3 regions of the Streptomyces sp. CA-251247 genome follow, and region 2 is predicted to be linked to each of the others. Evidence: riboswitches for the same ligand, from Rfam matches in the RefSeq annotation. Region 2 holds a riboswitch; each other region holds the start of a gene.
The links. Region 2 has a riboswitch for cobalamin ahead of ACQPWZ_RS08160 (cobalamin biosynthesis protein). Riboswitches for the same ligand answer to the same signal wherever they lie in the genome.

Region 1 (9,609 bases), 1.0 Mb from region 2:
CACCTCGCGTGCCGCGGCGACGAGGTTCTCGAGGGACGCACGGGTCTCCGGCCAGTCGCGCGTCTTGAGGCCGCAGTCGGGGTTGACCCACAGGCGCTCGGCCGGGATGGCCTGAAGGCCCTTGCGGAGCAGGTCTGCCGCCTCGGAGACACCGGGGATGCGCGGTGAGTGGATGTCGTACACACCGGGACCGGCTTCGCGCGGGTATCCGTGCTCGGCGAGTTCACGCGCCACCTGCATGTGCGAGCGAGCGGCCTCCAGGCTGATCACGTCGGCGTCGAGGTCGTCGATGGCCTGCACGATGTCGCCGAACTCGGCGTAGCACATATGGGTGTGGATCTGGGTGTCCGGACGCACGCCGCTGGTCGCCAGTCGGAAGGACTCCGTGGCCCAGGCCAGGTAGTCCGCATGGTCGGCCGAGCGCAGCGGAAGGGTCTCCCGCAGGGCCGGCTCGTCGACCTGGATCACCGAACTTCCCGCATTCTCCAGGTCGTTCACCTCGTCGCGGAGGGCGAGGGCGACCTGGCGCGCGGTGTCGCCGAGCGGCTGGTCGTCGCGGACGAAGGACCAGGCGAGCATCGTGACGGGGCCGGTGAGCATGCCCTTGACCGGACGGCCGGTCAGGGACTGCGCGTACGAGGTCCAGCGAACCGTCATCGGCTCGGGGCGGGAGATGTCGCCCGCGAGGATCGGCGGCCGGACGTAGCGCGTGCCGTAGGACTGGACCCAGCCGTGCTGGGTGGCGAGGTAGCCCGTGAGCTGCTCGGCGAAGTACTGCACCATGTCGTTGCGTTCGGGCTCGCCGTGGACCAGGACGTCGATGCCGGTCTTCTCCTGGAAGGCGATCACCTCCTGGATCTCGGCCTTGATCCGCTCCTCGTAGGCCGCGGTGTCGATCCGTCCGCGGCGCAGGTCGGCGCGTGCGGTGCGCAGTTCGGTGGTCTGCGGGAACGAGCCGATCGTGGTGGTGGGCAGCAGGGGCAGGCCGAGGTGGGCACGCTGCGCCACGGCGCGTTCGGCGTACGGCTGGGAGCGGCGCCCGTCGGTGTCCGTCACCCCGGCAACCCGGGCCCGCACCGCCGGGTCGCGCGTGAGGGCGGAACCGGCGCGGGAGGCGAGGTCGGCGCGGTTGGCGGCGAGTTCGGCCGCGATGGTGTCGGTTCCCTCGCCGAGACCCCGGGCCAGGGTGACGATCTCGGAGGTCTTCTGCCGGGCGAAGGCGAGCCACCGGTGGATCTGCGGGTCGATGTCGCGTTCCGCGGAACTGTCCAGCGGGACGTGCAGCAGCGAGCAGGAGGAGGCCACGTCGACCCGGTCGGCGAGGCCGAGCAGCGTGCCGAGGATCGTCAGCGACTTCTCGAAGTCGTTGATCCAGATGTTGCGCCCGTTGACGACGCCCGCGACCAGGCGCTTGCCGGGCAGTCCGCCGACGGCGGCCAGGGCATCGAGATTGGCCGCGGCGGCGTCGGTGAAGTCGAGTGCCAGGCCGTCCACGGGAGCCTTGGCGAGTACGGGCAGCGCCTCGCCGAGGCGGTCGAAGTACGAGGCCACCAGCAGCTTGGGCCGGTCGGTGAGGGTGCCGAGGTCGCGGTAGGCGCGTTCGGCGGCGTTCAGTTCGGCCGGCGTGCGGTCCTGGACCAGTGCGGGCTCGTCCAACTGCACCCAGTCCGCCCCGGCCGCCCGCAGATCGGCGAGCACCTCCGCGTACACCGGCAGCAGCCGGTCGAGCAGGGTCAGGGGGTCGAAACCGGGCGCCACGCCGGGGGCGGGCTTGGCCAGCAGAAGGTAGGTGATCGGGCCGACCAGCACCGGCCGGGCCGTGTGACCGAGGGCCAGCGCTTCCTTCAACTCGGTGACCTGCTTGGTGGAGTCGGCGGTGAAGACGGTGCCGGGACCCAGTTCCGGTACGAGGTAGTGGTAGTTGGTGTCGAACCACTTGGTCATCTCGAGCGGGGCGACGTCCTGGGTACCGCGCGACATGGCGAAGTACCCGGCCAGGGCGTCCGCCTCGACGGCGGCGCGGTGGCGGGAGGGGAGAGCGCCGACCATCACGCTCGTGTCGAGGACGTGGTCGTAGTACGAGAAGTCACCGGTCGGGACCTCGTGGATCCCGGCTTCGGCCAGTTGCTGCCAGTTCGAACGACGCAGGTCCCGGGCGGTCTCTTCCAGGGCCGCGGCGGAGACGCGGCCCTTCCAATAGCCCTCGATGGCCTTCTTCAGTTCACGGTTCGGCCCCTGACGGGGGTATCCGTGGACGGTGGACCGTGCTGCCGCGGCTGCGGGCTTCGCTGTCACTGAACTCTCCTTCGCGAGTTTCCTGTCACCCGGCGAAGGTGAAGGCGAAGGGAGCACAGACCGGACGGGGGAGCGATGCGTCGGTGACGCATGTGCCCGTCGGTATGTACGCCGACCCGCCCTCGAGGTCACCGGGATTTCCGCGCACGATCGGTCGTGCGCGGACAGCGGGCAGGTCTTCGGACTCACGGGCACGCCTGCCGGACATCTCCCGGCGGACACCTACTGGCCGTCGCTTCCCGGGCCCGTACCGGACCCAGTGCGTATGACGGCGGTCGTTCCCGCTCACCGCTGCGGGGCAGTCCCGGATTCCCACCGGGTTCCCTCTTGCGACGCACGTACCTGGCAGGCACGGCGAACCAGCTGCACCCACCAGCCTAGAGCCCCGCAGGCCACACCGACACCACCGCTCATCATCCGGACGGTGATGCACGGCATGCGGGCGGACGAGGTACCGCTGCCCGACGGCGCTGTTCGGGTGTCGGCCCGACGCCCCTACGAAGTCAGCCGGACCGTCGCCAGGATCTTCCGCACCGTCGCGTCCGGAACCTCGTCCGCCACACCCTTCGCGCCCACGAAGGTCCAGGAGACGAAGTCGCCGCCCGGGTCCTTGAAGGCGAAGGTGGTGACCTTGCCGTCGGTGTCGCACTTGCCCTTCTTCGGCGCCCCCGTGGACACGCCCGTCGCCAGGCTTCCCTTGATCCCGGAGGCGGTGGTGTACGGCTCCACCGCACCCGCCTTGATGCTCTTCTTGTCCGGCTGGGTGTACGCGCCGTACAGCCACAGGGACACACTGCTGCGCGCCGCGTCCTCGATGGTCTTGGCGCCGCTGTCCCCGCGGGTGCCCGCCGACGCGAGTGCCGTGTCCTCGGGAGAGCCGTCCATGGCGGCGTCGGACCGGCACCACTTCTCCTTGAGCATCGCGGGGCTCGACATCCCGATGAGGGGCTTCTCCTCCGGATCCCGGTCGTCGGCAACGTAGTTGACCCAGCCAGGACCCTTCAGACCCCACTGCGGGGGAACGTCGAAGGCGATGCCCCGCTTGGGATTCACCACCACCTTCCAGCCCGCGACGACCGGCTTCGGGCCGTCCGTGTCACGCGGGTTGTCGTCGGCCGGGCTGCCCGAAGCGGACGTCGTCGGGCCGGGATCCGCGGTCTTTCCCTCGTCCCCGCCCAGGACCACGAATCCGGTCACTCCGGCGGCGACGACCACGACGAGAGCGGCAGCGACAGCGATGACCGTGGACGTACGACGGCCGCCACGAGGAGGCGGCTGCGGCGCACCGGCCGGCATCGTCGGCGAGCCCGCCCACGGCTCCTGCTGCGGAGGCCCGTAGGGGCCCGTCTGCTGATACGGATTGTTCTGCCCCGCGTACGGGTTCTGGCCGTCCCCCGGCTGCTGTGACCACATGAAGGGCACCCTAGAGGTCGCCTCTGGCCGGCGGAGACTCAGGTGTCTCCGCTGTGACCTGAGGAATTGGTCGGCACAAGGCCGCGGCGTACGTCGCGGCTGTTGCTCGGGCGGGCGGTTCCAGGGCGCTGAAACCGCGCTGAAACCGTGCTGAACCCGCTCTGCCGCAAGCTCTGCGGCATGACATCGACATCGAACGGACTCGCCATCGCAGCCAAGGGGCTGCACAAGGCCTTCGGCGAGAAGAAGGTCCTCGACGGCATCGACCTGGCCGTGCCGCAGGGCACGATCTTCTCCCTCCTGGGCCCGAACGGCGCCGGCAAGACCACCGCCGTGAAGATCCTCTCCACGCTCATCGCGGCCGACAGCGGCGAACTGCACGTCGGCGGCCACGATCTGGCTGCCGAGCCGCAGGCGGTGCGGGCCGCGATCGGTGTCACCGGGCAGTTCTCCGCTGTCGACGGTCTGATCACCGGCGAGGAGAACATGCTCCTGATGGCGGACCTGCACCACCTCTCCCGCACCGAAGGACGGCGTACCGCAGCCGAGTTGCTGGAGCGATTCGACCTCACGGACGCGGCGAAGAAGCCCGCATCCACCTACTCCGGTGGCATGAAGCGCCGGCTCGACATCGCCATGACGCTGGTCGGTGACCCGCGGATCATCTTTCTGGACGAGCCGACCACCGGACTCGACCCGCGGGCCCGGCACAACATGTGGGGCATCATCCGTGAGTTGGTCTCCGGCGGCGTCACCGTCTTCCTCACCACGCAGTATCTGGAAGAGGCGGACGAACTCGCCGACCGCATCGCCGTCCTGAGCGACGGGAGGCTCGTCGCCGAAGGGAGCGCCGACGAGCTGAAGCGGCGCATCCCGGGCGGGCACGTCCGGATCCGCTTCACCGATCCGACTGCCTATCAGGCGGCCGCCGTCGCCCTGCGCGAGGTCACCCGCGACGACGAGTCGCTGTCGTTGCAGATCCCGAGCGACGGCAGCCAGCGTGAGCTGCGCTCGATTCTCGACTGGCTGGACTCCGCCGGAGTCGAGGCGGACGAGCTGACCGTGCACACCCCCGACCTCGACGACGTGTTCTTCGCCCTGACCGGCCCCACCGCCGGCCCCTCTGCCGGCTCCACCGCCGTCCCCAACCAGTCCAAGGAGACCGTCCGATGAGCGCCCTCTCTCTCGCCGTCCGTGACTCGAACACGATGCTGCGGCGCAACCTGCTCCACGCCCGGCGCTATCCGTCGCTGACCCTGAACCTGCTGCTCACGCCGGTCATGCTGCTGCTGCTGTTCGTCTACATCTTCGGCGAGGTGATGAGCGCGGGCATCGGCGGCGGCGGAGCCGACAGATCCGAGTACATCGCCTATGTCGTCCCGGGCATCCTGCTGATGACCATCGGCAGCACGGTCATCGGGGCGGCGGTGTCCGTCTCCACGGACATGTCCGAGGGGATCATCGCCCGCTTCCGCACGATGGCGATCCACCGGGGCTCGGTGCTGATCGGACATGTTGTCGGCAGCGTCCTGCAGTCGGTTGCCAGTGTGGTCCTCGTCGGCGCCGTGGCGGTGGCCATCGGCTTCCGCTCCACCGACGCCACCGCCCTGGAGTGGCTCGCGGCATTCGGACTGCTCGTGCTCTTCGCCCTGGCGCTCACCTGGATCGCCGTCGGGATGGGTATGGCCAGCCCGAACGCCGAGGCCGCCAGCAACAGCGCGATGCCGCTGATCCTGCTCCCGCTCATCTCCAGCGCGTTCACGCCGATCGACGCGATGCCGGGCTGGTTCCAGCCCATCGCCGAGTACCAGCCCTTCACCCCGGCCATCGAGACCCTGCGCGGTCTGCTGCTCGGCACCGAGATCGGCCACAACGGGTGGCTCGCCATCGCCTGGTCCATCGGCCTGGCCGCGCTCGGCTACCGCTGGTCGACCGCGTCGTTCAACCGCGACCCGAGATGAGCTCGCGGGCTGCTTCCCGCAGCTCGTCCCGCTCCAGGGCGGCGTACTCCGACACCGCGTCGGCGTACGCCGCCCCGGCGGCGTTCCCGGCGGCTTCGACCGCCTGCCGGGCCCGGGCCGCCGACATGCTCGGGAACTCACGGAACACCCGCAGTTGTTCGGCCAGCGCGATCATCCGTACGGCATCGGCATCGGCATCGGCATCGGCATCGCCGGAGGCGAGTCCCGCCATGCCAAGGGCATGCAGCACCGTCCCGAACAGAACGAGCTCCATGGGTGAGCCCGACGGACCGGCGAGCAGAGTCCGCAGCCCTCGGCGCAGCCGGCCGAGCGGCTCCGCGACCATCTCGAGACGGGCGGCGTGCGCATGCGCCGTCACCGCCGCCGACTGGATCTGCACCGCCCACGGGTCCAGCCAGAGGTCGCCGCTGTGCGTCGAGGAGGCCCCGGGCATCCGGTCCACGGCGGCGCGCCACAGGTCGAGCCCGACCTCCGTCAGTCCCCGGGCGAGCGCGATCTCGGCTCGCCCGCCGAGGCCGGGCCGGTAGAAGGCGTCCAGCTCAGGGGTGTTGTCGTTCTCCGTCTGCCGCAGCCAGTAGTCGGCCTCGTCGGGGTCCCCGCGCTGCAGGCAGGCGAGGACGAGACTCGTACGGATGAAGACGTAGTCGTGCCCGTCGCCGAGCCGCGGCACGACCTCGAGCGCCGCCTTGAGGTGCTCGTACGCCTCCTCGCCCCGCCCCGTCCGCAAGCACAGCTCGCTCAGCCGGGAGTGCCCCATGAGCTGCATGGACGGATTGTCGGCCGAAGCCAGCTCCGCGAGTATCCGGCGGGCCGAGGCGAGCGCGCGGTCGATGTCGTGCCCGAACTCCCAGACATAGGTGGCGATGCATTCGGCGACACCGGCGACCAGCGGCTGCTCGTCGTCGCAGAGCCCTCGCAGCACGTCGTAGTCGGGCGGAAGCATCTCGGGTATCGCGCTCAGCACGACCGCGATGGCGCGCAGCAGCGTGTCCGGCGGGGCCGGGGGCAGCCGCCTGAGGGTGACCAGCTGGCGTACGGCGGCCGGGCCGTGCCCCATGAACAGGGCCGCCGTGCACAACACCGCAGCGGCGCGGGCGACTTCGACATCTTCGGGCTCGGGGTAGTAGTGCGAGAGCGGCGGGCCGGTGTCCGCGGCGAGGGCGGAGAGGCGGTGGAAGCTGGAGTCGGTGGACCACAGGGCGGCGAGGACGGCGGTGAGGGCGGCGATGGTGGGGCGGTCCGTACGGTCCAGGGCGTGCCGCAGGGCCGGCACGAGGTTGTCCTGCTCGTCCCTGATCCGCTCCCAGGCGGCCCGCGGTTCCGCGCCGAAGAACCAGTCGTGGTAGGCGACCCCGAAGTCCCGTGCCCAGGCGAGGAATCGGCTGACGGCCTCCTCGTCCTCGCCCGCCTCCGCGCGCCGGGCCGCGCTGAACTCCCGTACGGTCTCCAGCATCCGGAACCGCACCCCGGCCGGGGTGTCGGCGACGGTGATCAGCGACTGGTCGGCCAGCTGCTCCAGCAGAAACAGCGCGTCATCGCCGAGCACATGCTCCGCCGCCTCGCCCGAGCAGCCGCCGGGGAAGACGGACAGCGTGCGCAGCGCCGCCCTTGCGTCCTCGGCGAGAAGGTTCCAGCTCCACTCCACGACCGCGTGCAGCGTGCGGTGACGCTCCGGCACGTCCCGCGCACCGCCGCGCAGTAGCGCGAACCGGTCGCCGAGGCGCCGGGCGATCTCCGGAACCGACAGGACCCGCACCCGTGCCGCGGCCAGCTCGACGGCGAGCGGTAGCCCGTCGAGATGGCCGCACAGCTCGGCCACCGCGTCCGGCGGCAGCTGCACCCCGCTCCTGGCGGCCCGGGCCCGCTGTGTGAACAGCTCGGCCGAGGTGTCGGGCCCGAGCTCCGGCAGTGCGTACACCGCCTCCGATGTGAGCCCCAGCGGGGCCCGGCTGGTGGCGAGCACCCGCACGTCGTCGGAGGAGGAGACCAGGGTCCGTACGAGGGCCGCTGCGCCCCGGACGACCTGCTCGCAGTTGTCGAGGACCAGCAGCGCGGGCCCGGAGCCCAGCGCGCCGAGGATGCCGGGCACCGGATCGGCGGGGGAGTGGCCGCTGATGGCGGCATGCCGCCCGTCGCCCGCGCCGAGCGCGGATGCCACCTCCGCGGCCACGTCCTCGTCCGCCGTGACACCGGCGAGCGGCACGAAATACACCACGCGCTGCTCGGCCCGGCGGCTGACGGCGTGCGCGAGCCGGGTCTTGCCGAGGCCGCCGGGGCCGACGACGGTGACGGCGCGGGAGAGGCGCAGCAGCCGCTCCACCGCCGCGATGTCCTCGTCCCTGCCGAGGAGCGGATTCGGCTCGTGGGGCACGCCGTGCCTGACCACCGGCGCCTCGCCGCGCAGCAGCTCCTGCTGGACGGCCTTGAGCCCGGCGCCCGGATCCGTGCCGAGCTCGTCGCGCAGCTCGCGGCGGTACGCCTCGTACCGCGTGAGCGCGGCGGACGGGCCCGCCTTCGCCGCTTCGCCGCGCAGCAGCTCGGCGAGCAGCTCCTCGTCGCGCGGATGCTCCGCGGCGGCAAGGGCCAGCGGACCCGCCGCCTCCGCGTGCCGGCCCAGCCGGGCGAGCGCGAGCGCCTGCGCGCGTATGAGCGCGCCGCGGACGGGAGCGCGCTCGGAGCGCAACGCGGCCACGGGGTCGTCGGTGTCGCCGGCCTCGTCGGGGGTGCCGCGCCACAGCGCGAGCCCGGCTTCTGCCGCGGCCAGCGATCCGGCGTGGTCCCCGGCCCTGGCCCGGTCCGCGCCCGCGGCGGCGTGCAACAGCAGGGCGGAACTGTCGACCTGATCCTCGGCCAGGGCGAGCCGGTATCCGGTCGGCGTGCTCGCCAGGACGTCGGCGCCCAGCTGCGTCCGCGCCCTCGACACGAGGACCTGCACCGCCTTCCCCGGCCGCTCCGGCAATTCGGCCGGCCACAGCCCCGCCACCAGCCGCTCGGTGCTGCATCCCGTACGCAGGTCGCCCGCGAGCAGCGCGAGCAGGCCGCGGAGCCGGGGCGCTGTGACCTCCTGTCCGCGATAGGCGACACGCGGCAGCAGGGTCAGGTCGGTGGTCACCGGTGCAGACTAGCCAACGCCCCTACCGACCGGATTCCGCCTGCCCGAAGTGACGGCGGGCCACCAGTGCGCGGCCGGCCCCCTGTTGGCGGCGAGGCAGCGGCCGCCGCGATGTCACGGAAACCACCTGGGCGCTACCGTCCGCGCACCGTGGCGATCGCCTCCTTCGCCGTCTTCTCGACCAGCGAGATCCCGGACTCCATCGACGCATGGCCGTCGGAGAGCACGGCGATCAGATATCTGCGTCCGTCGATCGTCACGCGTCCCACGCTGTTGATGTCCCACAAGCCGGTCTTGGTGCGCGGAAGCCAGCCGTTCTTCAGAGCCCAGCCGGAACCTGCCGCGGCCGACACGCCCCAGTCCTGTTCCGCCTCTGTCCGGCTCATCAGCCTCTGGATATACGCACGAGAGGGTTGGCTCAGCTCCGGAGGCGTACGGGAGGAGGCCGCCGCCGAGTCCTCCGCGAACGCCGCCCGCAACAGGATGAGCTGGTCCTCCGCCGTGGTCTGGGTGAGACCCCAGTGCATTCCCTTGCCGCCCTTGGTCGACGTCAGGCCCAGGCGCTTGTTCGCCGCGTCCAGGCCCTCGGCGCGGCCGATCTTCCGCCACAGGGCATCCGCCGAGTCGTTGTCACTGTGCTCGATCATCGCGGTCGCGTACGTGTGCTCCCGTATGGTCAGTTTCCGGTCCTCGTCCTGAACCTTCAGCAGCAGCGCCGCGAGAATGTTGACCTTGACCACGCTCGCGGTGTCGTACGTGGAGCCGTCGCCGTACACCTCGACGCCCCAGTCGTCGCCGTCCAGCGCG
Region 2 (9,609 bases):
ACGCCGAGAAGTTCGGCGACGGCGCTGGAGACCGTACGGGCGGCCAGCCAGGCGCGGTACTCGGCACGGGCCGGTCCCGGGGTGAGGCGGGCGCAGCCGCGGAGCATGTCCTCGGCCGACTGCTCGATGTTGCCGGCGGGGCTCTGGGCGGCGACACAGATCTGTTCGAGCTTGACCCACACCGCCCAGTTGCCGAGCGGGGTGAGCGTGGCGGAGCTGCCCGCGTCGAGCGTCAGGGCGCCGACGGCGGACAGACCCTCCAGGGCCCAGTCGAGCAGCAGAGGCAGCGGGGCGTCCGATGCGCCGGGGACGGGCTGCTCCTGGAGGCCGTACGGCACCTCGCAGCGCTCCTCGCGCAGTTCGGCGACGCGCTGCTCCAGCAGGTCGAGCAGAGCGGGCACCAGGACCGGGCCGGCGGAGAGCTGGAGGAGCGAGAGCAGTTGGGGGACGGCCTCGACGACCTCGGCGACCGCCGTGGGGGCGACGTCGGCGGGGGCCGGGTGGATCAGCGACCAGGCGTCGAAGAGGGCGACCCAGCCGCGCAGCACGGCCATGTCGTCGCGGTCCCAGGCGCGCAGACGCCAGCCGGGCCGTGCGGTGTCGCCGTGCAGTTCGACCAGACCGGCGAGACGGGCCCGGTCCCAGCCGGTGCGGACCTGGAGCGGTGTCAACTCCAGTGCGGCGGCGGCCCGTTCCTGCGCGCGGTCGGCGAGCGAAGCGGTGCTGGGGTCCCTCTCGACGGCCGCCCAGCGGGCGATGCGGACGGCGTCCGCGAGGACCGCCCGCGCCTGACGGGCGAGCTCCGCGGGCGGGGGTGTGCCCTCGGGGGGCCTGGGTGCCGGCCGGGTGCGCCGGGTCGTCACGGCCCGTCGTGCGGCGGCCAGTGACCGCGGGCGGACAAGACGGAGTCTGGAGTTGCGCGCCAATTGCTCATCAGGCTTTCGGGACGTCACAGGGAGCAGTGTTCCCGCTGTCGGCCCGAAAGCCCAAACGGAACCTGGTGGGCCGCCTACAGAAGGGGGGTGAGGAAGCGGCGCAGCGCCTCTTCGTAGTGGGCCGGACCGGCGTTCCACATGGCCGCGTGAGGGGCCTCGCGGACCGTCTGGAGGCTGACCAGATCGGGGCGGGCGGCCGCGAGGTCGCGGGAGCGCTGCCAGGGCGCGAGCGTGTCGTCGGGGCCGTGGAAGATCAGGGTGGGCGCCGTCAGGACGCTGGGGTCGGCGACGGCCCGCAGCCGGTCGCCGTACAGGCCCGTCCTGCCCTGTGCGGCCCGGACGGCCAGGGGCAGCAGGACGGCGGGGGCGCGGCGGGCGGAGGCCAGACCGCGCAGGGTGGCTTCCCAGTCGAGGACCGGGGAGTCGAGGACGAGGCCGCTGATCCGGTCGCGCAGACCGGAGTTGGCGGCGGCGTACAGGGCCATGGAGGCGCCGGTGGACCAGCCGTGGACGACGATCTGTTCGGCGCCCTGGCGTACGGCGAAGCGGATGGCGGCGTCGAGGTCGCGCCATTCCGAGTCGCCGAGGTGGTTGAGGCCGTCGGGGGACCTGGGTGCGTCGGGGTCGCCGCGGTAGCCGAGCCCGAGCACCGGGCAGCGCTGGGTCCGCAGGAACGGCAGCAGGTTCAGGGGGTGTTCGCGGGTGGTGCCGAGACCGTGCACGGCGATCACCCAGGTGCCGCGGATGCCCGGCACGAACCAGGCGGGCAGCGGGCCGAGTTCGCCGGGGATGCTGACCTCGGAGCAGTCGATGTCGAGCGCCTCCCGCGGACTGCCGTGGTACAGCTGCGGCGTCATCCGGACGCGGGTGCCCGGACCGAGGGTGCCGAGGACCACCCGCTCCAGGCGGCGCACGAGCGTGTCGGCCGCGTGCGGCACGTCGTCGAGCACCGGGCCGACGATGGCGTGGATGCCGGGGCCGACGAGCCCGTATCTGCCGGGGCGCCGGGACGCCAGGCTGCGCGTGAGCGTGACCCGGCCGGCCGCCACGGCGTGCACGGTGAGCTTCGGCTCGCCGGGCAGCGGGCGGCCGGGCGGCGCCTTGAGCGCGGCGTCGCTGGCGTAGCGGCCGGCCGCGAACGCGGCCGCGCCGACACCTATCAGAGTGGTGACGGCCGCTGCCGTCGCTGTAGCCGGGCGCACTGCTCCAGTGTCGGTACCGGCGGGCCGCCCTGCCAGTGGACGGACGCCACCGGTGTCAGCGGCCCTGGCCGTAGCCCCGGAGTTTCTCCCCGACCTCGGCCAGCTGGGCGTCGGAGAGCAGGGTGGGGGTGCGACCGGGCACCGAGGATGCGGTCAGCCAGAGCCGGCACATCCACTCCAGCTGGGCGGTGCGGTCGTACGCCTGGTCGAGGGTGTCGCCGTAGGCGACGGTGCCGTGGTTCCGGAGCAGGCAGGCGGTGCGGTCCTCCAGGGCCGCCCGCATGGCGGCGGCCAGCTCGTCCGAGCCGTAGAGGGCGTAGGGGGCGACGCGGACGGGTCCGCCCAGCGCCGCCGTCATGTAGTGGATCGGCGGCAGCGTGGGGACGAGGGTGGAGACGGCCGTGGCGTGCACGGCGTGGGTGTGCACCACGGCCCTCGCCGAGGTGCCGCGGTAGACCTCCAGATGCAGCGGCAGCTCGCTGGTGGGCCTCAGGTCACCGAGGACCTGGTGGCCGTCGAGGTCGACGGCGACGGTGTCCTCGGGGGTGAGCCGGTCGTAGGGCACTCCGCTCGGGGTGACCAGGACGAGGTCGCCGGCCCGTACCGAGACATTGCCCGATGTGCCGACGACCAGGCCTTCCGCCGCCGTCCTGCGGGCCGTGGCCACGAGGTCGCGCCATGCCCGGTCGATGGTCTCCTGCCGCTCCGCATCGGTCATGCGGCGATCCTGCCAGGCCGCCGCGGGCGCCGAGGGGCCGGGCGTGACGCAGATCACGGAATCGAAGATCGGACCCCTGGAGAGGCCTGTTTGCACCACCGAGTGAAAGCGGAGTCACAGACCCTCACTTGGAGACACCGCAAAGCCCGCGTCAGTTCATCTTCCGTTCACTCAGGTTTCCTAGGTTCCACTGGCCACTGACGTCCATAGATTGCCTGGGTAAATGGAACACATCACGCTGCTGCTCGCGATCGTGATCGTGACGGCTCTCGTGTTCGATTTCACGAACGGTTTCCACGACACCGCCAATGCGATGGCGACGACCATCTCGACCGGAGCCCTGAAGCCCAAGACCGCGGTGGCCATGTCCGCCGTGCTCAACCTCGTCGGCGCGTTCCTGTCCGTGGAGGTCGCCAAGACGATCTCCAGCGGCATCGTCACCGAGTCAGGCATCACCCCAGAAGTCATCTTCGCGGCGCTCGTCGGCGCCATCCTCTGGAATCTGCTCACCTGGCTGATCGGCCTGCCCTCCAGCTCCTCGCACGCCCTCATGGGCGGACTGGTCGGCGCCACGATCGCCTCGGTCGGCGTCAGCGGCGTCAACGGCGGCACCGTCGTCACCAAGGTGCTGATCCCCGCGATCGCGGCACCCCTGGTCGCCGGCATCGCCGCCTACCTCGCCTCCCGGCTGACCTACAGGATCGGCCGCAACACCGACGAGAAGGCCACCGCCAAGGGCTACCGCGCCGGTCAGATCGCCTCGGCGGGCCTCGTCTCACTGGCCCACGGCACCAACGACGCCCAGAAGACGATGGGCATCATCACGCTGGCCCTGATCGCCGGTGGCGTCCTCTCCCCCGGGTCCAACCCCCCGATGTGGGTCATCCTCTCCGCCGGTCTCGCCATCGCGCTCGGCACCTACCTGGGCGGCTGGCGCATCATCCGCACCATGGGCAAGGGCCTCACCGACCTCCAGCCGCAGCAGGGCTTCGCCGCCCAGACCAGCGCGGCCAGCGTCATCCTCGCCTCCTCCAACCTCGGCTTCTCGCTGTCGACCACGCACTCCTGCTCCGGCGCGGTGATGGGCGCGGGCCTCGGCCGCAAGGGCGGCGTGGTCCGCTGGTCCACCGCCACCCGGATGTTCGTCGCCTGGGGTCTGACCCTGCCGGCGGCCGCGCTGGTGGCGGCGGGCTCGGAGCTCGTCACCCGCCAGGGCGACTGGGGCGTGGCAGCCGTCGTGGTCTTCCTGATCGGCTCCTGCGCCGCGATCTGGCTGGTCTCCCGCCGTCAGGTGATCGACCACACCAACGTCAACGACACGAGCACGGACGGCGAGCCCGCGGGTGTCGTGACGGCTGCCATCGCGGCCGTCACCCCGCCGCCGGCCGGCACCCCGGCCCAGGACTTCCAGACGACCATCCCGGCTCCGGCCCCCGAATCCGAGCCGGCCCGCACGGCCGCGGTGTAAGGACAGAAACAGCATGAGCATCGACTGGGCAGCTCTCGGCTCCGTCTTCGGCGTGAGCCTCGTCGCCACCGTGGCCCTGGTGGGTCTGTTCACCCTGGGCGTGGTGGGACTGAGCAAGCAGGAATCGGCGTCCGCGCAGGGAGGCTCGGCGGCCCTGGCACGCACCGGCGCCTATGTGTGCTTCGCGCTCTGTGCGGCAGCGGTGACGTACGGGATCTACCTCATCGTCAGCTGACGCCACAGCATCATCACGCGCATCGAAAGCCGGGCCGGGCACCCTTTGGGGTGACCGGCCCGGCTTTCGGGTGTGGGGCTCGGCACACTGTCCCGTCGCAGGTCAAAGGCAAGTTGACGCCATTCGAGCGGCGTGGTGGACTGCCGGGGCCATCTACGGCGGCAGCAGAGGAAGCCGGTGCAAATCCGGCGCGGTCCCGCCACTGTCACCGGGGAGCAGTCCCCGGAAGCCAGGAACTCTCACCGCCGTTCACGTCGAACCAGGGCGCGGACACCCTGAGTGAGGACATATCGCCATGCCCGGCTGCGGTTCCGTTCCTGCTGTGAGTACGGCCCTGAGTTCACGGTTGCACCGAGGCGAGAGCCCGGCCTGAACCCGTGCGTGCCGACCGAGTGTTCGTGTACGGCTCCATCGCCGGCCTGGCCTGCGACCTGCTTCTCGGTGATCCCCGCCGGGGGCACCCGGTCGCCGCGTTCGGGCGGGCCGCGGGGGCCGTCGAGCGTGTGTTGTGGCGTGACCACCGCGGCTGGGGTGCGCTGCACTCCCTGCTGTGCGCCGGGGGTGCGGCCGCCGCCGCGGCCCTTGTCGCGCGCGGCGCGCGGGGCAGTTCCGCCGCGTCCGTCGCCCTGACCGCGGCCGCCACCTGGTCGGTCGTCGGGGGCACATCGCTGGGACGCGAGGCCCGGGCCATCGGCGGGGCGCTCGCCGCCGGTGATGTGGAGCTCGCCCGGGAGCGGCTGCCGCATCTGTGCGGCCGCGATCCGCAGAGTCTGGACGAGCAGCAGATCGCGCGGGCCGTCGTCGAGTCCGTCGCCGAGAACACCTCCGACGCCGTGGTCGGCGCCCTGGTGTGGGGTGCCGTGGCGGGCGTGCCCGGTCTGGTGGGCTTTAGGGCGGTCAACACCCTGGACGCGATGGTCGGGCATCTCTCGCCCCGGTACCGGAAGTTCGGCTGGGCCTCGGCACGGCTGGACGATGTGGCCGGCTGGCCCGGCGCCCGGCTCACGGCCGGGCTCGCGGCGCTCGCGGGCACGGACGGCCGGGGGGCCGTCCGCGCCTGGCGCGCCGACGCCGGCCGGCACCCCAGCCCCAACGCCGGGCCCGTGGAGGCCTCCTTCGCGGGGGCGCTCGGTGTCCGGCTCGGCGGAACGCTCTCGTACGGCGGGCGCGTCGAGCACCGGCCGGTCCTCAACGCCGAAGGGCGTGCCGTGGAGTTCGGCGACATCGAACGCGCCGTGCGGCTCTCCCGCCGCGTCGGCTTTCTGACGCTGGCGGTCTGCGCCGCGGGCCGCGTCACGGGTCACGCACTGCGCGCCCGGCGCGCACGAAGGAGGCGGGGATGAGCGGGCGCAAGGGCGGCGGGCTGCTGGTCGCGGGCACCACGTCCGACGCGGGTAAGAGCGTCGTCACGGCCGGGATCTGCCGGTGGCTCGTACGCCAGGGCGTGAAGGTCGCCCCCTTCAAGGGGCAGAACATGTCCCTCAATTCGTTCGTGACCCGTGAGGGCGCGGAGATCGGCCGCGCGCAGGCCATGCAGGCGCAGGCCGCGCGGGTGGAGCCGAGCGCCCTGATGAACCCGGTCCTGCTCAAGCCGGGCAGCGACCGCTCCAGCCAGGTCGTGCTGATGGGCAAGCCGGTCGGGGAGCTCAGCGCCCGCGGCTACCACGGCGGCCGGCAGGAGGCCCTCCTCGGCACCGTCGTGGAGTGCCTGGAGGAGCTGCGGGGCACGTATGAAGCCGTGATCTGCGAGGGGGCGGGCAGTCCGGCCGAGATCAATCTGCGGCGTACGGACATCGTGAACATGGGCATCGCGCGGGCCGCACGGCTTCCCGTGCTGGTGGTCGGAGACATCGACCGCGGTGGGGTGTTCGCCTCCTTCTTCGGGACGACGGCGCTGCTGAGCGCGGCCGACCAGGAGCTGATCGCGGGCTACCTGGTCAACAAGTTCCGCGGGGACGTGTCCCTGCTGGAGCCCGGCCTCGACATGCTGCACGGCCTCACCGGACGGCGGACGTACGGCGTTCTGCCCTACGCGCACGGGCTCGGCATCGACGAGGAGGACGGGCTGCGGGTCTCGCTGCGCGGCACGGTGCGGGAGTCGGTGCTCGCCCCGCCCGTCGGGGAGGACGTGCTGCGCGTCGCGGTCTGCGCCGTACCGCTGATGTCCAACTTCACCGACGTGGACGCGCTGGCGGCCGAACCGGGCGTCGTCGTGCGGTTCGTGGACCGCGCGGAGGAACTGGTGGACGCCGACCTGGTGATCGTGCCGGGCACCCGGGGCACGGTCAGGGCGCTGGACTGGCTCAGACAGCGGGGGCTCGCGGACGCCCTCGTACGGCGGGCCGCCGAGGGCCGGCCGGTGCTGGGCATCTGCGGCGGCTTCCAGATGCTCGCCGAGCACATCGACGACGAGGTCGAGTCGCGGGCCGGAGCCGTCGACGGGCTCGGACTGCTCCCCGTCCGGGTGCGGTTCGCGGCCGAGAAGACCCTCGCCCGCCCGGTCGGCGAGGCACTGGGCGAGCCGGTCGAGGGGTACGAGATCCACCACGGCGTCGCGGACGTCATCGGCGGCGACGCCTTCCTGGACGGCTGCCGGGTCGGCGCGGTCTGGGGCACCCACTGGCACGGCTCGCTGGAGAGCGACGGCTTCCGCCGCGCGTTCCTGCGTGAGGTGGCCCGGACGGCGGGCCGCCGCTTCGTCCCCGCGCCGGACACCTGCTTCGCCGCGCTGCGCGAGGAACAGCTCGACCGCCTCGGCGATCTGATCGAGGAACACACGGACACCGGTGCGCTGCTCGGCCTCATCGAGTCGGGCGCACCCTCAGGACTTCCCTTCATCGCACCTGGAGCGCCATGAGCACCGAGACCACCGTGCTGTTGCTGTCCACCGCCGACACCGATCTGCTGGCGGCCCGGGCCTCCGGGGCGCCGTACCGGATCGGGAACCCGACCCGTATCGACGTGGCCGAGGAGCTGCCCGCGCTGCTGGAGGGCGTCTCCGTCGTCGTCGTACGGCTGCTGGGTGGCCGGCGTGCCTGGGAGGACGGGCTCGCGGCGCTCAAGGCGTCCGGCCTGCCGACCGTGCTGCTGGGCGGCGAGAGCGTGCCCGACGCGGAGTTGATGGCCGAGTCGACCGTGCACGCCGGGACGGTCGCGGAGGCCCTGCGGTATCTCGTCGAGGGCGGTCCCGCGAACCTCGTCCAGCTGGCCCGCTTCCTGACGGAGGACGTGCTGCCGGCCGGTCAGGGCCGCGCCACGGACACACCGAGCAGGCACAGCGCCGAGCCGCAGAAGATGCCCGAGTGGGGTCTGCACGGCGACCGCGCTGTCGTCGAGGGCAGGCCGACGGTCGGCGTGCTCTTCTACCGCGCCCACGAACTGTCCGGGAACACCGGATTCGTCGACACGCTCTGCGACCGGATCGAGGCGCGCGGCGCCAACGCGCTGCCCGTGTACTGCGGTTCACTGCGGGGAGCCGACGCGGAGCTGTACGAGCTGCTCGGCCGCGCGGACGCCCTGGTCGCGACCGTGCTGGCGGCCGGCGGCACGCGTGCCAGCGACGCCAGTGCGGGCGGGGACGACGAGGCCTGGGACATCGGGGCGCTCGCCGACCTCGACGTTCCCGTGCTCCAGGGACTGTGCCTGACCTCGTCCCGCGCCGCATGGGAGGAGTCGGACGCGGCCCTGTCCCCGATGGACGCCGCGATGCAGGTGGCGATCCCCGAGTTCGACGGCCGGCTCATCACCGTGCCGTTCTCGTTCAAGGAGCAGGGGCCCGACGACGTACCGGTGTACGTCGCCGATCCCGAGCGGGCCGCGCGGGTCGCCGGAATCGCCGTGCGCCACGCGCGGTTGAAGCACAAGCCGAACGCCGAGAAGAAGCTCGCGGTCGTCTTCACCGCCTATCCGACGAAGCACTCCCGGGTCGGCAACGCCGTCGGCCTGGACACGCCCGCCTCCGCGGTGCGGGTCCTGGACGCCCTCAAGGACGCGGGCTACCAGGTGGAGGGCCACCCGGACAACGGGGACGAGCTGATCCACCGGCTCATCAACGCCGGTGGCCACGACGTGGAGTGGCTGACCGAGGAGCAGCTGGCCGCCGCCCCGGCGCGGGTGCCGCTCGCGGACTACCGCGCCTGGTTCGACAAGCTGGAGCCCTCGCTGCGCGAGAGCATGCTGGAGCACTGGGGCGAGCCGCCGGGCTCGCTCTACGTGGACGGCGACGAGATCGTGCTGGCGTCCCTCCAGTTCGGGAACATCGTCGTGATGATCCAGCCGCCGCGCGGCTTCGGGGAGAACCCGATCGCGATCTACCACGACCCGGACATGCCGCCCTCGCACCACTACGTGGCGGCCTACCGGTGGCTGGAGGAGTCGTTCGGCGCCGACGCGGTCGTCCACATGGGCAAGCACGGCACCATGGAGTGGCTGCCGGGCAAGGGGCTGGGGCTCTCCGCGGGCTGCGGCCCCGACGCGGTGCTCGGTGAACTGCCGCTCGTCTACCCCTTCATCGTCAACGACCCCGGCGAGGGCACCCAGGCCAAGCGCCGCGGCCACGCGACCGTCGTGGACCATCTGGTGCCGCCGATGGCGCGCGCCGACACCTACGGCGACCTGGCCAAACTGGAGCAGCTGCTCGACGAGTACGCGCTCGTCAGCGATCTCGACCCGACGAAGGCCCCGGCGGTACGGGCGCAGATCTGGACGCTGGTGAAGGCCGCCGAGCTGCACCACGACCTGCATGTCGCCGAGCAGCCCGGGGACGACGACTTCGACTCGTTCGTCATGCACATCGACGGCTATCTCTGCGAGATCAAGGACGTGCAGATCCGCGACGGACTGCACATCCTGGGCGGCGGCCCCGAGGCGGAGGCGCGGGTCAACCTCGTCCTGGCCGTGCTGCGCGCCTCCCAGGTGTGGGGCGGCAACGCCAACGCGCTGCCGGGGCTGCGGGCCGCCCTCGCCGAGCACTTCGGGCTGGTGGAGAAGGAGCTGCTGGGCGAGCCCGGCGCGCCGGTGAAGGTGCCCGTCGAGCTCACCGAGCTGGTCGA
Region 3 (9,609 bases), 3.6 Mb from region 2:
CTCGTCGGTACGACTGCTGTGCCGGGCCTGTTCCGAGAGCCGGATGCCGAGCGCCGAGGGCGAGGGCGAGCACCTCGATCCGCACGATCACAGCGAGCCCGGCCATCCCGGCCCGCTCGGCCACCGTACGGCCGGCGATCTGTGGTCGCCGGAGCGCGAGTGCGGCATCGCCGCCCCCGCCGGTCTGGTGCGCGGACTGCTCGACGGGTGGGTCGCGGACAGCCCGGACACCCGCGAGTGGCGGGATCTCGAGGAAGTCTGCTGACGCCTGCCCGTAGGCTGTACGGACACAGAGTGACCGGCCACCGGGCTCGCATCGGGTATTGAGGAAGGCGTACGGCTGACATGGCGTCGCAGCAGGAGACGGACCAGCAGGTCAACGATGGTTTCGTCGTGGACACGGAGGACTGCGAGGCACGTGAGCTCGCCCATCGCGAGCGGGGCACCTCGCGCCCGATCACGGTCGTCGGCAACCCCGTCCTCCACACGGAGTGCAAGGACGTCACCGCCTTCGACGACAAGCTCGCCTCGCTGATCGACGACATGTTCGCGAGCCAGCGCACCGCCGAGGGCGTCGGCCTGGCCGCCAACCAGATCGGCGTGGACCAGAAGGTCTTCGTCTACGACTGCCCCGACGACGACGGTGTGCGGCACGTCGGTGTGGTCTGCAACCCGGTCCTGGAGGAGCTGCCTCCGGAGCTGCGCGTGCTGGACGACGCCAACGAGGGCTGCCTCTCCGTCCCGACCGCCTACGCCTCGCTGGCCCGCCCCGACTACGCGGTGGTGCGCGGCCAGGACGCCCAGGGCAACCCGATCAAGGTGCGTGGCACCGGCTATTTCGCGCGCTGCCTCCAGCACGAGACGGACCACCTGTACGGCTACCTGTACATCGACCGGCTCTCCAAGCGGGAGCGCAAGGACGCGCTGCGGCAGATGGCCGAGGGCACGCCGCGCTACCCGGTCGTGCCCAACGAGTGAGCCGTCAGGCGACGGTCCGCACCGGTCCGCGGAAGGTGCGGCGGTAGGCGTTCGGCGTGGTGCCGAGGGTGCGGAGGAAGTGGTGGCGCAGCGCCGCCGCGTTGCCGAACCCGGACCGTCCCGCGATCGTGTCCACCGTGTCGTCCGTCGACTCCAGCAGCTCCTGCGACAGCAGCACCCGCTGTCGCAGCAGCCAGCGGTAGGGCGTCGTCCCGGTCTCCTGCTGGAAGCGGCGGGCGAAGGTCCGCGGTGACATGTGGGCACGCTCCGCGAGCTGTTCCACGGTCATCTCGCGGTCCAGATGCCGTTCCATCCAGGCGAGGACGTCGCCGACCGTGTCGCACCGGGTCCGCGGAAGCGGGCGTTCGATGTACTGCGCCTGGCCGCCGTCGCGATGCGGCGGCACCACCATCCGCCGGGCGATGTGGTTGGCGACCTCCGGGCCGTGCTCCTGGCGCACCACATGGAGGCAGGCGTCGATCGCGGCGGCGGTGCCGGCCGAGGTGATGACCGAACCCTCGTCCACGTACAGCACGTCGGGGTCGACGACGGCCAGCGGATGGCGCTCGGCCAGGATGCCGGTGTGCCGCCAGTGGGTGGTGCAGCGGCGGCCGTCGAGCAGTCCCGCCGCACCGAGGACGAAGGCGCCCGTGCAGACGCTGATCACCCGAGCGCCCCGGTCGACCGCGCGGCGCAGCGCGTCCAGCAACTCCTTGGGGTAGTCCCGGGTCGGGTAGTCGCCGCCGGTGGGAACGGCGATCAGATCCGCGTCCTCCAGCCGCTCCAGGCCGTGCTGTGTGGTGATGCTGAACCCGGCGTGCGTGTGCAGCGTGGGTCCCGCGGCGGAGACCACGGCGAAGTCGTAGACGGGCATGCCGTCCTCGCTCCGGTCGAGGCCGAACACCTCGCTGATCACGCCGAGTTCGAAGGGATGCACGCCCTCAAGGAGGACGGCGGCCACGTTTTTCAGCATGGCCCCAGTGTGGCAGTAATTCGATGGTTCATGACAGTCCTGCCACTGACTTCTTTGCCGTCCGAGGACGACAGTGGAGGACATGAACGCATTCCTGGAGTACCTGTTCGTGATCGCCCTGTTCGCACTGATCACTCTTCCGTCCCTGGTGGGGCATGCCAGGGACCGTGCCGTCGACCGTCAGCTGCGGGAGGCCGCGGGACGCCTGGAGTCCGGGCGTCCCGCAGCCACGACCACCGCTGGGGCCCACGGCCGGCGCCCCGCACCCCGGCTTCACCAGGGGGCGGGGCGCGACTGGGGCAAGGCGGCCTAGTACGGCCTGTCGGCCTGTCGGCAGCCTAGAAGTCGTCGTCGAAGCCGACCGAGCCCTCGACCGCCACCTGGTAGGCGGACGGACGGCGCTCGAAGAAGTTCGTCAGCTCCTGGACACCCTGCAACTCCATGAAGGAGAACGGGTTCTCCGACCCGTACACCGGCGCGAAGCCCAGCCGGGTGAGCCGCTGGTCGGCGACACACTGGAGATACTCACGCATGGACTCGGTGTTCATGCCCGGCAGACCGTCGCCGCACAGGTCACGGCCGAACTGCAGCTCCGCCTCGACCGCCTCCTTCAGCATGTCGGTGACCTGCTGACGCAGCGCGTCGTCGAAGAGCTCCGGCTCCTCCTTGCGGACCGTGTCCACCACCTCGAAGGCGAAGTTCATGTGCATGGTCTCGTCGCGGAACACCCAGTTGGTGCCGGTGGCGAGGCCGTGCAGCAGCCCGCGGGAGCGGAACCAGTAGACGTAGGCGAACGCGCCGTAGAAGAACAGTCCCTCGATGCACGCCGCGAAGCAGATCAGGTTCAGCAGGAAGCGCCGGCGGTCGGCCTGCGTCTCCAGCCGGTCGATCTTCTCGACCGAGTCCATCCACCGGAAGCAGAACTGCGCCTTCTCACGGATGGAGGGGATCTCCTCGACCGCGTCGAACGCGGCCGCCCGGTCGTCCGGGTCGGGGAGGTAGGTGTCCAGCAGCGTCAGATAGAACTGGACGTGCACCGCCTCCTCGAAGAGCTGACGGCTCAGATACAGCCGCGCCTCGGGGGAGTTGATGTGCTTGTAGAGCGTGAGCACCAGGTTGTTGGAGACGATCGAGTCGCCCGTCGCGAAGAACGCGACCAGCCGGCCGATCATGTGCTGCTCACCGGGGGACAGCTTGGCGAGGTCGGACACGTCGGAGTGGAGGTCGACCTCCTCGACGGTCCAGGTGTTCTTGATCGCGTCGCGGTAGCGCTCGTAGAAGTCCGGGTAGCGCATCGGACGCAGGGTCAGCTCGAATCCCGGGTCGAGCAGGTTCTTCTCGGGAGCACTCATTACTGGCAGGCCTCGCAGGACTCGGGGTTCTCCAGGGAGCAGGCGACCGCGTCGGTCTCCGGCGTCGCCTGTACGGGGATGGGGGCCGTGGTCGCGGCTCCGGAGCCGGCCGCACGGGCGATCCGGGTCGCGGGGCGCGAGCGCAGGTAGTACGTCGTCTTCAGACCCTGCTTCCAGGCGTACGCGTACATCGAGCTGAGCTTCCCGATGGTCGGCGTCTCGAGGAACAGATTCAGCGACTGCGACTGGTCGAGGAACGGGGTGCGGGCCGCGGCCATGTCGATCAGACCGCGCTGCGGGATCTCCCACGCCGTGCGGTACAGCTCGCGCACATCGGCCGGGATCCAGCTGAAGCCCTGCACCGAACCGCTGGACTCGCGCAGCGCCTCACGGGACTGCGCGTCCCACACGCCGAGCCGCTTCAGCTCCTCCACCAGGTAGGCGTTGACCTGGAGGAACTCACCGCTGAGCGTCTCGCGCTTGAAGAGGTTGGAGACCTGCGGCTCGATGCACTCGTAGACGCCCGCGATGGAGGCGATCGTCGCCGTCGGGGCGATGGCGAGGAGCAGCGAGTTGCGCATGCCGGTCGTGGCGATACGTTCCCGCAGGGCGGCCCAGCGCTCGGGCCAGTTGAGCTCGACGCCGTAGTGGTCGGGGTGCAGCACACCGCGCGCGGTACGGGTCTTCTCCCAGGCGGGCAGGGGCCCGTTGCGCTCGGCGAGGTCGGCGGACGCCTCGTACGCGGCGAGCATGATGCGCTCGGCGATGCGGGTCGACAGGGCGCGGGCGGCGGGGGAGTCGAACGGCAGCCGCAGCTTGAAGAAGACGTCCTGAAGACCCATCGCGCCGAGGCCCACCGGACGCCACTTGGCGTTGGAGCGGCCGGCCTGCTCGGTCGGGTAGAAGTTGATGTCGACGACGCGGTCGAGGAAGGTGACGGCGGTCCGGACGGCCTCGTCCAGGCGCTCCCAGTCGATCCCCTCACCGGCGCCGTCCGCCAGCACGAACGCGCCGAGGTTCACCGAGCCGAGGTTGCAGACGGCCGTCTCGCCGTCGTCCGTCACCTCCAGGATCTCGGTGCACAGGTTGGACGAGTGCACGGTGTGGCCGGGCTCGGCGGTCTGGTTGGCCGTGCGGTTGGAGGAGTCCTTGAAGGTCATCCAGCCGTTGCCGGTCTGCGCGAGCGTGCGCATCATCCGGCCGTACAGCTCACGCGCGGGCATGGTCTTGCGGGCCAGGCCCTTCGCCTCGGCGTCGCGGTACGCCGCGTCGAACGCGTCGCCCCACAGGTCGACGAGCTCGGGGACGTCGGCAGGCGAGAACAGCGACCACGGGGCGTCGGCGTCGACACGGCGCATGAACTCGTCGGGAATCCAGTGCGCGAGGTTCAGATTGTGCGTACGCCGGGCGTCCTCGCCGGTGTTGTCGCGCAGCTCCAGGAACTCCTCGATGTCCGCGTGCCAGGTCTCCAGGTAGACGGCGGCCGCGCCCTTGCGACGTCCGCCCTGGTTCACCGCGGCGACCGAGGCGTCGAGGGTCTTCAGGAACGGCACGATGCCGTTGGAATGGCCGTTGGTGCCCCTGATCAGGGAACCGCGGGCGCGGATGCGGGAGTACGACAGTCCGATGCCGCCGGCGTGCTTGGAGAGCCGGGCGACCTGGTGGTACCGGTCGTAGATCGAGTCCAGCTCGTCCGCCGGCGAGTCCAGCAGATAGCAGGAGGACATCTGGGGGTGGCGGGTACCGGAGTTGAACAGCGTGGGGGAGGAGGGGAGGTAGTCGAGGCGGCTCATCAGGCCGTAGAGGTCGGCCACCTCGTCCAGCGCGCGCACGCTGTCGTTCTCGGCCAGACCACAGGCGACCCGCAGCATGAAGTGCTGAGGCGTCTCGATCACCTGACGGGTGATCGGGTGCCGGAGCAGATAGCGGCTGTAGAGGGTGCGCAGGCCGAAGTAGCCGAAACGGTCGTCCGCCTCGGTGTCGATGAGGGCGTCCAGGCGGTCCGCGTGCAGCGTGACGAACGCGGCGGTCCGGTCGGCGATCAGACCCTCGGTGTGTCCGACCGCGACGGAGGCGGAGAAGGACACCGCGCCCTGGCCCGACGCCTCTTCGGCGATCGTCCCGGTCAACAGACGGGCGGCGAGCCGGGAGTAGGCGGGGTCCTCGGAGATCAGACCCGCGGCCGCGTCGGTGGCGAGCCCACGGAGCTCGGCCGTGTCCGAACCGGCGTGCCGGCCCCGCAGCGCGGCGGCGGCGACGCGGCCGGGGTCGGTGTCGGGCAGATCGGCGGTGAGGTCGGTCAGGATCCGCAGCAGCGCGGTCCCGGGGCCGTCCTCGAGCTGCTCGGCGATGCCTGCTGCCGGATCGGCTGGCGCGATGGTCACGTGGTGCTCTCCCTCGCTCGGCTCTGGGCCGTCGGGGGGGAGGCGGGGCCGTCGGGCAGTACGCGCCCAGGGCAGGGCAGCACTCCGCACGGCGTCCACCGGCCCAACCGCGAGGCCCGGACGTCTCGGCACCCGGATCGGTCGAACCGGATGCACCGTCGGCAGGTCTTCGGACTCTCGGGTACGACAAAGCGCACCACATCACACCGTTGCGGGACAGTTCCGGATTCGCACCGGATTCCCCTGCGGCGACAGCGAGGTCGAGCATACATGTGGGGGCCGCCAGTTGCGGCACCCCCCACATGTTGTGTCGGGGCGGCGCGCGGGAGTTGTGGCATTGCCCCGGTGATCCCGGCCGGTACGGCCCTTGGGACGCCCCGGCGGGGGCCCGGTCCGGCCCGTGGGCGCACGGTTTCACGGCGAAGGGCCGCCGCGTTCCCGGGGGAACGCAGCGGCCCTTCAGGGGCCCTTCAGCCGTTCAGCAGCAGCGGAAGCCTTCGCGGGGATCGGCTTCGCGTGCGTCCGTCCGGCTGCGCTCGAAAGCGCGGCGGCTCATCACGTCCGCGTCCGGGTCGCAGCTGCGGGTGTGGTCGACGTACCGGTCGTAGGCCGATTCGCCGGTGAACTCCCTGACGTACCACCGGATCCGGCCGAAGACGTGGCGGGCCCTGGTCGTGGTGCTCATGCCGAACCGCTCGCTGCGGGAACGTTCTCCTCCACGGCTGCCATCTCGGCCTTCTCCTCCTTGGTGGGGATCAGTCCGGCCGGTGCGACGATCTTCGACTCGGTGTACGCAACCTCGGACAGTTTCACGCTCTCGGGATGCCGGATCGCGTTGTAGCAGACGCGTCCCGCGTCCGCGATGACCACGATGATCAAGAGTGCGAAGAGAGCCGAGAGCGCTCCGTCGACCGTGGAGTTGGTGACCACCGTGTGCATGTCGTCCATGGTCTTGGCGGGAGGCAGGATCTTGCCCTCGTCGATGGCCGACTGGTAGACGTCCCGCTGGGTGAAGAAGCCCACGCGTGGGTCGCCGGAGAATATCTTCTGCCAGCTCGCGGTGAGGGTGACGGCGGCGTCCCAGGCGAGCGGTACGGCCGTGACCCAGGCCCACTTGAGCCGGCCGGACTTCACCAGCAGCGTGGTGCAGACGGCGAGTGCCACGGCGGCGAGCAACTGGTTGGCGATGCCGAACAGCGGGAAGAGCTGGTTGATGCCGCCCAGCGGGTCATGCACGCCGACCCAGAGGAAGTAGCCCCAGCCGCCCACGACGACCGCGCTCGCGAACCAGACGCCGGGCCTCCAGCTGACCTGACGGAACGGCTTGTAGACGTTGCCGAGCATGTCCTGGAGCATGAAGCGCCCGACCCGGGTGCCCGCGTCCACCGTGGTGAGGATGAACAGTGCTTCGAACATGATGGCGAAGTGGTACCAGAAGGCCTTCAGCCCGGCGCCGCCGACCACGGACGAGAAGATGTCCGACATGCCCAGAGCGAATGTCGGCGCCCCACCGGTCCGCGACAGCAGGCTGGTCTCCTCGACGTCCTTGGCCGCCTGGGCCAGTTGGTCGGGTGTGATGGTGAAGCCGAGATTGGCGACGGCCTGGGACGCGGTCTCGACCGTGGGACCGATGACACCGGCCGGTGAGTTGACCGCGAAGTAGAGACCCGGGTCGATGATGCAGGCCGTGATCATCGCCATGATCGCGACGAACGACTCCGTCAGCATCGCGCCGTAGCCGATCATCCGGATCTGCGTCTCCTTCTGGACCATCTTCGGGGTGGTGCCCGAGGAGACCAGGGAGTGGAAGCCGGAGAGCGCGCCGCAGGCGATGGTGATGAACACGAAGGGGAACATCGATCCGGCGAACACCGGACCGTCGCCCCGGCCGGCGAACTCGGTGACCGCGTCCATCTTCAGGGTCGGCAGCGCTATCACCACGCCGAGGGCCAGCAGCACGATGGTGCCGACCTTCATGAACGTGGAGAGGTAGTCGCGAGGTGCCAGCAGCATCCACACCGGCAGCACCGACGCGAGGAAGCCGTAGACGATCATCCAGATGACCAGCGTGCCGGCCTCCAGGGTGAAGGTCTCCGCGAGCGAGGACTCCGCGACCCAGCCGCCCGAGATGATGGCGAGCAGCAGCAGCGCCACACCGATGACCGAGACCTCGGTGACTCTGCCGGGCCGCAGAACCCGCAGATACACGCCCATGAAGAGGGCGATCGGGATGGTCATGGCGATCGAGAAGACGCCCCAGGGTGAGTCGGCCAGCGCGTTGACGATGACCAGCGCCAGCACCGCCAGCAGGATGATCATGATGGCGAACACCGCGATCAGCGCGGCGGCTCCGCCGAAGGGCCCTATCTCGTCACGGGCGATCTGGCCGAGCGAACGGCCGTCCCGGCGGGTGGAGAAGAAGAGCGTGACCATGTCCTGAACGGCGCCGGCGAAGATGACGCCCGCGACGATCCAGATCGTGCCCGGCAGGTATCCCATCTGGGCGGCGAGCACCGGGCCGACCAGTGGTCCGGCGCCGGCGACCGCGGCGAAGTGGTGCCCGAAGAGCACGCGCCGGTCGGTGGGGTGGAAGTCGATTCCGTTGTCGAGGCGTTCGGCCGGGGTGGCGCGGGTCTTGTCGACCTTCAGCACCCGGTTGGCAATGAAGCGGGAGTAGAAGCGGTACGCGATCGCATACGAACCCAGCGCCGCCGCCAGCATCCATGCGGCGGAGATCTCCTCGCCCCGGGAGAGTGCCAGCACAGCCCATCCCGATGCGCCCACCAGGGCTACCAGCCCCCAGATGGCGATGGACCGCGGGGTGAGCTTCCGGGATGACGTCGGTGCGGTATTCGGTGGTGTGGGTTCTGGCATGGTGGGTCGTCCCCTCACTGTTCACCTGCATTTTTAATGCGCAGGAAATCTAAAGGAACGTCTCGATACGAGTCACCCCCCGTCCGCATATCGGTACGGCAACGGCGATGAATTCGCACCGTTTTCGTCTGCATTCCGCACCCGTTCTCCTTCGTCCCTCCTCGGGCTCTGTGCGCGGACAGCACAAAGCCCCGGAGGCGAGGCCTCCGGGGCGTGCTGCCGGGCGCCGTACTGCCCGGGGGGTCAGTCGGTCGGCCGCCGCAGACGGGCCACGAACTTGTACCGGTCGCCGCGGTAGACCGAGCGCACCCACTCGACCGGCTCGCCTGCCGCGTCGAGCGAGTGGCGCGAGAGCATCAGCATCGGCAGGCCCACGTCGGTGCCCAGCAGGCCGGCCTCGCGCGGGGTCGCCAGGGACGTCTCGATCGTCTCCTCGGCCTCGGCGAGATGGACGTCGTAGACCTCCGCCAAGGCCGTGTAGAGCGAGGTGTACTTCACCAGGCTGCGGCGCAGCGCGGGGAAGCGCTTGGCCGAGAGGTGGGTGGTCTCGATCGCCATCGGCTCACCGCTGGCGAGCCGCAGACGCTCGATGCGCAGCACGCGGCCGCCCGTCGAGATGTCCAGCAGTCCGGCGAGCGTGTCGTCGGCCGTCACATAGCCGATGTCGAGCAGCTGGGACGTCGGTTCCAGGCCCTGGGCCTTCATGTCCTCGGTGTACGAGGTGAGCTGGAGGGCCTGCGAGACCTTGGGCTTGGCCACGAACGTGCCCTTGCCCTGGATGCGTTCGAGCCTGCCCTCGACGACCAGTTCCTGAAGCGCCTGACGCACCGTGGTGCGCGAGGTGTCGAACTCGGCCGCGAGCGTGCGCTCCGGCGGCACCGGGGTGCCCGGCGGCAGCGTCTCCGTCATGTCGAGCAAGTGGCGCTTGAGCCGGTAGTACTTGGGCACGCGTGCGGTCCGGGTCTGTGCCCCGCCCTCGGTCTCCGCTCCCACCCCGTCCGTGGTCATGGCCCGCCTTCCCGACTCCTGCGCTGCTGCCGTCACCGGC

Region 1: it holds a riboswitch for cobalamin, as region 2 does, so the genes downstream of both, metE (5-methyltetrahydropteroyltriglutamate--homocysteine S-methyltransferase) here and ACQPWZ_RS08160 (cobalamin biosynthesis protein) in region 2, are expected to answer to the same signal.
Region 3: it holds a riboswitch for cobalamin, as region 2 does, so the genes downstream of both, ACQPWZ_RS24260 (ribonucleoside-diphosphate reductase subunit alpha) here and ACQPWZ_RS08160 (cobalamin biosynthesis protein) in region 2, are expected to answer to the same signal.

The regions. Positions count from the first base shown of each region.
Region 1 is NZ_CP191861.1:801,225-810,833, reverse strand. It holds gene metE (5-methyltetrahydropteroyltriglutamate--homocysteine S-methyltransferase) at 1-2,295, opposite strand, end outside; cobalamin riboswitch at 2,449-2,674, opposite strand; gene ACQPWZ_RS03430 (hypothetical protein) at 2,791-3,708, opposite strand; gene ACQPWZ_RS03425 (ATP-binding cassette domain-containing protein) at 3,889-4,881, shown strand; gene ACQPWZ_RS03420 (ABC transporter permease) at 4,878-5,669, shown strand; gene ACQPWZ_RS03415 (ATP-binding protein) at 5,650-8,802, opposite strand; gene ACQPWZ_RS03410 (serine hydrolase) at 8,937-9,609, opposite strand, start outside.
Region 2 is NZ_CP191861.1:1,833,543-1,843,151, forward strand. It holds gene ACQPWZ_RS08135 (hypothetical protein) at 1-863, opposite strand, end outside; gene ACQPWZ_RS08140 (alpha/beta hydrolase) at 1,010-2,137, opposite strand; gene ACQPWZ_RS08145 (class II aldolase/adducin family protein) at 2,193-2,855, opposite strand; gene ACQPWZ_RS08150 (inorganic phosphate transporter) at 3,079-4,323, shown strand; gene ACQPWZ_RS08155 (hypothetical protein) at 4,337-4,558, shown strand; cobalamin riboswitch at 4,678-4,816, shown strand; gene ACQPWZ_RS08160 (cobalamin biosynthesis protein) at 4,936-5,901, shown strand; gene ACQPWZ_RS08165 (cobyric acid synthase) at 5,898-7,415, shown strand; gene cobN (cobaltochelatase subunit CobN) at 7,412-9,609, shown strand, end outside.
Region 3 is NZ_CP191861.1:5,436,798-5,446,406, forward strand. It holds gene ACQPWZ_RS24235 (tetratricopeptide repeat protein) at 1-265, shown strand, start outside; gene def (peptide deformylase) at 346-978, shown strand; gene ACQPWZ_RS24245 (GlxA family transcriptional regulator) at 983-1,951, opposite strand; gene ACQPWZ_RS24250 (hypothetical protein) at 2,034-2,264, shown strand; gene ACQPWZ_RS24255 (ribonucleotide-diphosphate reductase subunit beta) at 2,290-3,303, opposite strand; gene ACQPWZ_RS24260 (ribonucleoside-diphosphate reductase subunit alpha) at 3,303-5,687, opposite strand; cobalamin riboswitch at 5,831-5,955, opposite strand; gene ACQPWZ_RS24265 (YbdD/YjiX family protein) at 6,166-6,372, opposite strand; gene ACQPWZ_RS24270 (carbon starvation CstA family protein) at 6,369-8,561, opposite strand; gene ACQPWZ_RS24275 (GntR family transcriptional regulator) at 8,805-9,569, opposite strand.